DNA from 2 places in the Flavobacterium sp. FlaQc-57 genome. Region 2 is predicted to be linked to the other one. Evidence: riboswitches for the same ligand, from Rfam matches in the RefSeq annotation. Region 2 holds a riboswitch; the other holds the start of a gene.

The links. Region 2 has a riboswitch for cobalamin ahead of ACHRVZ_RS14785 (TonB-dependent receptor plug domain-containing protein). Riboswitches for the same ligand answer to the same signal wherever they lie in the genome.
Region 1: linked by a shared signal. The riboswitch ahead of ACHRVZ_RS10015 (DUF5074 domain-containing protein) and the one ahead of ACHRVZ_RS14785 (TonB-dependent receptor plug domain-containing protein) in region 2 are both predicted to bind cobalamin.

Annotation. Positions count from the first base shown of each region.
Region 1 is NZ_JBIPDA010000002.1:933,292-937,170, reverse strand. Features, by position in the region: gene ACHRVZ_RS10015 (DUF5074 domain-containing protein) at 1-1,254, opposite strand, end outside; cobalamin riboswitch at 1,571-1,763, opposite strand; gene ACHRVZ_RS10010 (MFS transporter) at 2,010-3,506, shown strand; gene ACHRVZ_RS10005 (DUF6814 family protein) at 3,518-3,742, shown strand; gene ACHRVZ_RS10000 (alpha-amylase family glycosyl hydrolase) at 3,851-3,879, opposite strand, start outside.
Region 2 is NZ_JBIPDA010000004.1:299,928-303,806, reverse strand. Features, by position in the region: gene ACHRVZ_RS14790 (SusC/RagA family TonB-linked outer membrane protein) at 1-1,328, opposite strand, end outside; cobalamin riboswitch at 1,997-2,228, shown strand; gene ACHRVZ_RS14785 (TonB-dependent receptor plug domain-containing protein) at 2,379-3,879, shown strand, end outside.

The sequences.
Region 1 (3,879 bases), on a different contig from region 2:
ACCTGAGTCAGCATTAAACAAATAAAGATTATTGATTGCGAAATTTGTTCCAAATCCCTCATTAACTGTATTTACCACCAAAGAATTTTTCTTTCGATCGTAACCAATTCCTGCACCGTATAATATATTGGATTGTGTTAATGTAACAAAAGGTGTTGCCAATGAAGCTACATCTCCATTGTATTTATAAATTTCTTTACCACCGCTAAAACTTCCATTTTTAGCAATAAAAACATTGTTTTTGGCCGCTACAATAGACCCTGGATGCCAAGCTCCCCAACTTCCATAGGCTTGAAATGCTATTGCAATTTCTTTTACTTCAAGTGTATTTGAATCTATGCTTATCAGTTTTTTACCTCCTGCTGCCCACACTTTTTTATCATCGGTTACAGCAAATCCTAAAACCATACTTGGAATAGTTTTTTCAACCACCAACGTTGAAGCATTAATAACAATAACACCTTTTGAAGAAGACAACGCGAAAATGTAACCATTAGCTTTTACAATATCTCCAACCTGACCTGTAACACCTTCAATTTGTCCATTCAATTCCATTGTGTTAAGGTTAAGCTTAAAAATTCCTTTTCCCGAAGTTAATAATGCCTGATTCTCATCAATACCCACTACTGCACGCCAGTCGTTTCCGCCTTGAGCAGGAATTCTTTTTTCTTCTTTAAGTGAATAAGCATCTGCCACCACAACAGGTCCGCCAACTTTAGAAACTAAAAATAGTTTTTTATTAAAAATTGTTCCAAACTCTAATGTAGATGATTCCGGTTTTAAATTTTTATCGGGATTTACTTTTACAAAAACGCTGTCTTCTATTGCTTTTGTATCATATCTGTAGAATCCAACTGTTCCTGTTCCGTGTCCAAACCATCCTTCATTGATCATAAAGAAACCATTTTCATAAGCTCCTAAAGTGTGGATATCATATGTTAGAGAAACCTTTCCTCCATCGTTTTTGGCTGTCATTGTTATTTTAAAATCGCCTCTCGTTTCTGGCTTAAAAGTATAAGTAGAATCAGATCCTACAACACTTCCGTTAACTGCCCATTCAAAAACAACATTTTTTCTGTCTGCTAATTTTGAACTTAATTGTACTGTTTTTCCAATCGTCAAAGTATCTTTTAATTGCTGCTCTCCTTTTATTACCGGAGGCGCCGTAAAATCGTCATCACTATTACATGAAACTGTTAGCAACATCAAAGAAGCAATTGCGATTAATGGTCTGGAAAAAAAATGGTTTTTCATTGTTAAATATTTAAAATTATAGTACTTAATTTTTTAAATCGACTGTAACAAAAAAGTTTTACAAAGCAGCTTGCCTGCTTTCGTTAAAAGCAAAACATCTTGCAAATCGATAAGTTTTAATGATTTTTTTTGGAAAAAATGAAGGTATCGAACAGAAAAACTTCTGAAAGGAAATTACTTTTACGATATAATATTTGAGGAAAAAAGATTCTCATAAATTCAGTTTTGACTTACGAGAATAGAATAACCAAACAATACATAATCACGGAAAGCGATTAGTATTATTCTTAATTCAAGCTTCAATCCCCGAAAGCTATATTATTACTATAAAAATGGCAGGTCTTCTGACTTGCTCCCTACACCCAGCCTTCCCTTTCAAAATGAAAAGTGACGTATTAAAGGGTTTCAGTTAATGAGCTTACAGCTGCGGGACAGTTTTGGAGTTACACCAAATTCCCTTTTAATGTCAATATCTTATCAATATGACAACCATTTTCCGATTTAAATTCGAGGCGCAAATCTACAGTTTTCTTTTTAAAGAAAATAAATGAGCTCTTACTAATTATCAAGCCTCATTATTCCATCACTTTTTATGTATTAATTTGAATTATTTCGATGCTTCTTTTTACATTAAAAAGATGTCAATAAATAAGTTCTTTTTGTTAAAAAAGTATTAACTAAATAAAAAAATATCTTCTATATTCGTAAAATCATAATTAATAATTTTATTTATTATCAAAAACACATAGCGCTTTATGAGCAAAACTTCTACAAAAGGCATTTGGAAAGTAATTTCGGCCTCATCAATGGGGACAATGATTGAATGGTATGATTTCTATATTTTTGGAAGTTTAGCTGTTGTAATTTCAACTAAATTCTTTCCAAGCGATAATCCAACGGCAGCATTTTTATCGACTTTAGCCACTTTTGCGGCAGGATTTGTAGTTCGCCCTTTTGGAGCGCTATTCTTTGGGAGACTTGGCGATATTATTGGTCGTAAATATACTTTTATGGCTACTTTATTATTAATGGGAGGTTCTACTTTTTTAATTGGCTGTATTCCGAGTTATGAGACTATTGGTTTTTTAGCTCCTTTATTGGTTCTAATTTTACGTTTATTACAAGGGCTTGCTCTTGGAGGAGAATATGGCGGAGCGGCCACTTATGTTGCTGAACACGCTCCCGCGGGACAAAAAGGATATTGGACATCCTGGATTCAGACTACTGCAACGGTCGGCCTTTTCATTTCATTAATGGTGATCCTAGCCACAAAAAATGTACTCTCTGCAGAAGATTTTGATACTTGGGGATGGCGTGTTCCGTTTTGGGTGTCTATTGTAATGGTTGGTGTTTCGTATTTGATACGTAAAAACATGGATGAATCTCCTGAATTTGCCAAGGCCAAAAAGGAAGGAACTACGAGTACAAACCCGCTAAAAGAAAGCTTTGGAAACAGATATAACTTAAAATTTGTTCTACTTGCTTTATTTGGAGCAACAATGGGACAAGGTGTTGTTTGGTATACTGGCCAGTTTTACGCCATGAGTTTCATGAAAACGGTGATGAATATTGATTCTTCACAGGTTGATAGTTTATTGGGAATTGCTTTATTATTGGGTACTCCGTTTTTTATTTTCTTTGGATGGCTAAGTGATAAAGTAGGCCGAAAATACATTATGATGGGCGGAATGCTTCTTGCTATTTTATTTTATAGACCTATTTATAAAATGATGTACACGACTACTGATGTAAACTATAAGACTGAAATTGTAGAAAAAAGACTTCAAAATACTGAAACTACTAAAAATAATGATTTAATTACCACAATTTCAAAAACCTATACTGACGAAACTTCGTACGTGGAGAAGAAAACAACTTTTAACGATAAAAAGGAACCTCAAAGTCATATTTCCATTACCATTAATTCCAGCGATGAGTGGACATTGATTTTCCTGGTTTTTATTCAGGTTCTATTTGTAACTATGGTATACGGTCCAATTGCTGCTTTTTTAGTAGAAATGTTTCCAACGAAAATTAGATACACTTCAATGTCTCTCCCGTATCACGTTGGTAATGGCATTTTTGGTGGCTTACTTCCTGCCATTTCAACTTATTTTGTAACGCATGCCAAGGATTCAGGAAAACCTGATTTTTACCTTGACGGACTTTGGTACCCTATTATTATTGCCTCTGTTTGCTTTGTAATTGGAATGATTTATATTGACAATAAAAATAAAACTAACCACCTTTAATACTACTAACTATGAATGCGATCAAACAAATTTTGGGTGTTTTATGGATTATTCTGGCAGTTGCAGCGGCTTATTTTTGCGTGTTTGAATTTGGCTTACCAAAACTACTTTCAGACAAACAAGATGATTTAGTCTTTGGCATAATTATCCTTTTTATTCTTACTCCTCTAATTGTTTTAGGACTTGGAACTTTTGGTTATTTTGCTGTAATTGGAGAATACAACGAGAAGAAATAATAAACGCTCAGGAGTAAAGAAATAGAAAAGGGCTGTCTATCTTCATAGAGCAGCCCTTTTGCATTACTAACCAAACCTAATTTTTAATCTACAGAATACCTATAAATTTTATTTTTTAATAAGTTTCATTACTTGAT
Region 2 (3,879 bases):
TCTGCGTATAAAGTATTGTAAGAACTATATGCTTTTGTCTGGTCTATCCACTTATCTCCCAAATTTTCAACCGTTTCTCTTGTATATACCCAGTTTTCATCTAATGGCATCTTTACTGTTCTTTTCAAAGTGCCATCCGCATTATACGGATTAGCAAGAGGCGTAGTACTTAAAGTATTATACAAACTTAAATTGCCACCGTTTGAAATAGAATAATTGTTATTTGTAGTGAAGCCAAATTTAAAGTACTTCCCTATTGCCTGATCTACAGCACCTCGTAAAGACAAACGACTGTAGTCTTGTCCAGGTACTACTGCTTCTTCCTTATAATAACTTGCGCCAAAATTATAGTTCCCGGTTTCAGTACCATTTGTAACGCCTATATCATGATTTGTTACTAAACCTGATCTAAAAAGCAATTTTTGCCAATTGGTATTTACGCTATCAGATTCATCGACACCATTTGAATAAAGCGGAGCGGTAGAACCAGGAAGGGTGGCTATTTTACGTAAAGCAGCAAATTCTGTCCCATTCATCATTGGAAATTCTGCAAAAATATTTTTCAACCCAGTATAAGTATTGTAAGTAAACTTAGCTTTTTGCCCCTTTTGCCCTTTATTGGTTGATATCAGAATAACTCCATTAGCACCACGTGATCCATAAATAGCTGTGGCTGATGCATCTTTCAGAATGTCAATACTTTTGATGTTGTCCGGGCTGATATCACCAATTGATCCGGCAAAAGGAATTCCATCTAACACTACTAAAGGATTGTTGTCTGCTGTTAAGGAACGCGTACCTCTAATTCGGATTTGCATTTCGGCACCCGGTTTAGATGATGTTTGTGTCATTTGAACTCCTGCTAAACGCCCTTGTAAGGCTTGCGTAATATTAGCCGATGGTACTTCGCGAATTACATCGCCTTTAATTGACGAAACAGAACCTGTTACTGCTTCTTTTCGCTGCGTACCGTAACCAATAACTACAACTTCTTGCAAAGCATTAGAATTTTCTTCTAATACAACGTTAATTTTATTCTTTCCTCCAACAGGTACTTCTTTCGTTGTTAAACCCAGAAAACTAAAAACCAACACTGCATTTGAAGGAACATTAGCAATAGAATAATTTCCGTCAAAACCTGTAACGACACCTGTTTTCGTGCCTTTAACATTCACATTCGCTCCAGGAATCGGTCCGCCTGCGTCCGAAACTGTTCCAGTAACTGTCGACTGAGCGTTGGCACTCAAAGAAAATAAAAACATCAGGATCATGAACCCTAAACATTTTAAGAGCTTTGGTTTGCTTTTAATAATAAAAAAGTTACTCATAAAAAATAATTTAATTAGTTAATAGTTTGGTTTAGTTAGTTTCAAAAAATGGTAAAAAATTCTCCATTTAATAATTTGTGATCTATTAAAAAAGTCATTTGAGAAACAAATGTAAATAAATTAAAACAATACACAATCGGTTGCGTTAAATTAATTTGATAATTCCGTAAAAATTATACTAAAAAAATATACTATACATAGTTTTATAACTTAAAAAATATCATTTAAACAAAATAACCTCAACTAAAAGTTAACAAATTATACATTTTAAGGCCTTTTGTTCAAAACAGTAAAAAAAACACAAAAAAGAAGATTTTATCATAAACCTTTAAAAATCAAATAAAAAAGTGAAGAAAAACAAATAAGAAAAAATGTCTGCAATGCCTATTCCGAGGCTTAAACCCAACACGTGTTACTTATTTTTAATTACCAAATGTTATCAATAGCTTTTTCAAAAAAGCGCATTTTGACACACAATCGGTTGCTCAAAAACAGCTGTTTTAGCGGATATTAAGTAACTATTTACAATTATCTGCTTCATTATTTTCAGGTAAAAAATTCAAGGAATCCTCATCTAAAACTTTCGGGATACACGAGCGATAATAGGGCCATAAAAAAAATCAAAACTTTTTTTTCATAAATAAGTCCTTAACAACAAAGAGATTATTTACATTTGCACCCGCAATGGTTTAGCTACAACTTTTCAGGTGTAGTTAACGAAGAGGGAATCAGGTGCAAATCCTGAACAAGCCCGTTACTGTAAATTCCATGCAACATTTTGGCAGATTTAAAACTTTTGAGTTTTCGAAATCTAATCTTTTGCCACTGCATTTTCTAATGTGGGAAGGCCGATCAAAATGGGAATAAGTCAGGAGACCTGCCACTGCAATTAACTTCAAGCTCTCGTGGACCAGAGCTTTGAACAAACACACACATCAAACTAACATTTGATTTTAATTTTTCCGTTAATAACTATTTAGTTAAATAGAGTATTTTGCTATGCATTTATGTAATTATAGGCGTTTTCGCCTACTACATGGTGGATTTTGCTTGCTTCTATGGACTTCATTATTGAATCCAATTTATGCACAGGACAATCCATCAAAAAGAAATAAAGAATTAGATTCTTTAAAACCACATACTTTAAAAGAGGTTATTTTAACCACAAGCAAACGTGAGTTCAAGCTCGAATCGCCAATGCCTGTACAGATTTTGTCCGGCAAACAACTGGAAAAACTCAATAGCTTATCGGTTGCAGATGCAGTACGTTATTTTTCGGGCGTGCAGCTAAAAGATTATGGCGGAATTGGCGGCCTCAAAACTATAAATGTCCGAAGTCTGGGAAGTGCACACACAGCCGTTTTTTATGACGGAATGAGCGTAGGAAACGCTCAAAATGGTCAGGTCGATTTAGGGAAATACTCTCTTGACAACATCGAAGCTATAGAACTTTACAACGGTCAAAAATCGACAATTTTTCAGCCTGCCCGAGGTTTTTTCTCGTCGAACACTCTTTTCTTAAAGACTAAAATTCCTGAATTCTCAACAGGGAAAACAGCAAATATTAAAGCTGCTATTAAAACCGGATCATTTGGGCTTTTTAATCCCTCAGTTTTATACCAGCAAAAACTCTCTTCTACTATATCATTGACAGCAAGCACTGAATGGTTAACCGCTGATGGAAAATACAAATACAGGTACCAGAAAAAAGACGGTTACGACACCACGGCTGTTCGCCAAAATGGAGATATTACAGCGTTACGAAGTGAATTGAATTTGTATGCAAAAATGGGTTCAAACGGTCAGGCTTCTCTTAAGGCGTATTATTATGATTCTGAACGCGGTCTTCCCGGTGCAATCTTAGCCAATCGATACAACTATTATCAACGACAATGGGACAGGAACTTTTTTGTTCATGCTTCACTTCAAAACTCTTTTTCTAAAAAATATGAATTGCTCGCCAATGTAAAATTCAGTAGAGATTACAGTCGTTACATCGATCCTGATTACAAAACTACCGAAGGCGCATTAGACAACAAATATTATCAAAACGAATTTTATGCATCTGTAGTTAATCAGTACACTATTAAAGAATGGTGGAAAGTATCACTCGCAACTGATTTTTCTATAAATACGCTCGATGCAAATTTATATCGATTCCCCTACCCAACCCGATATTCCTATTTAGGCGCTTTGTCTACAGAGATGCATTGGAAACGACTTGATATTCAGGCTAATCTACTTGGAGCTTATATTGACGAACAGGTTAAATATTATCAGCAAGGCGATAGTCAACATGTTTTTTGCCCTGTAATCTCCTCATCTTTTCAGCCATTCGATACTAAAAATTTCAGAATTAGAGCGTTTTATAAAGAATCTTTTAGAATGCCAACTTTCAATGATCTCTACTATACTTTTATCGGTAACAGTTCATTACGCCCAGAATTCACGACCCAATATGACTTTGGTGCAACTTACATTATTGAACCCAAAAAGTTTTTACAATCGGCTTCATTTCAGGCTGATGTCTATTATAATCGCGTTAAAGACA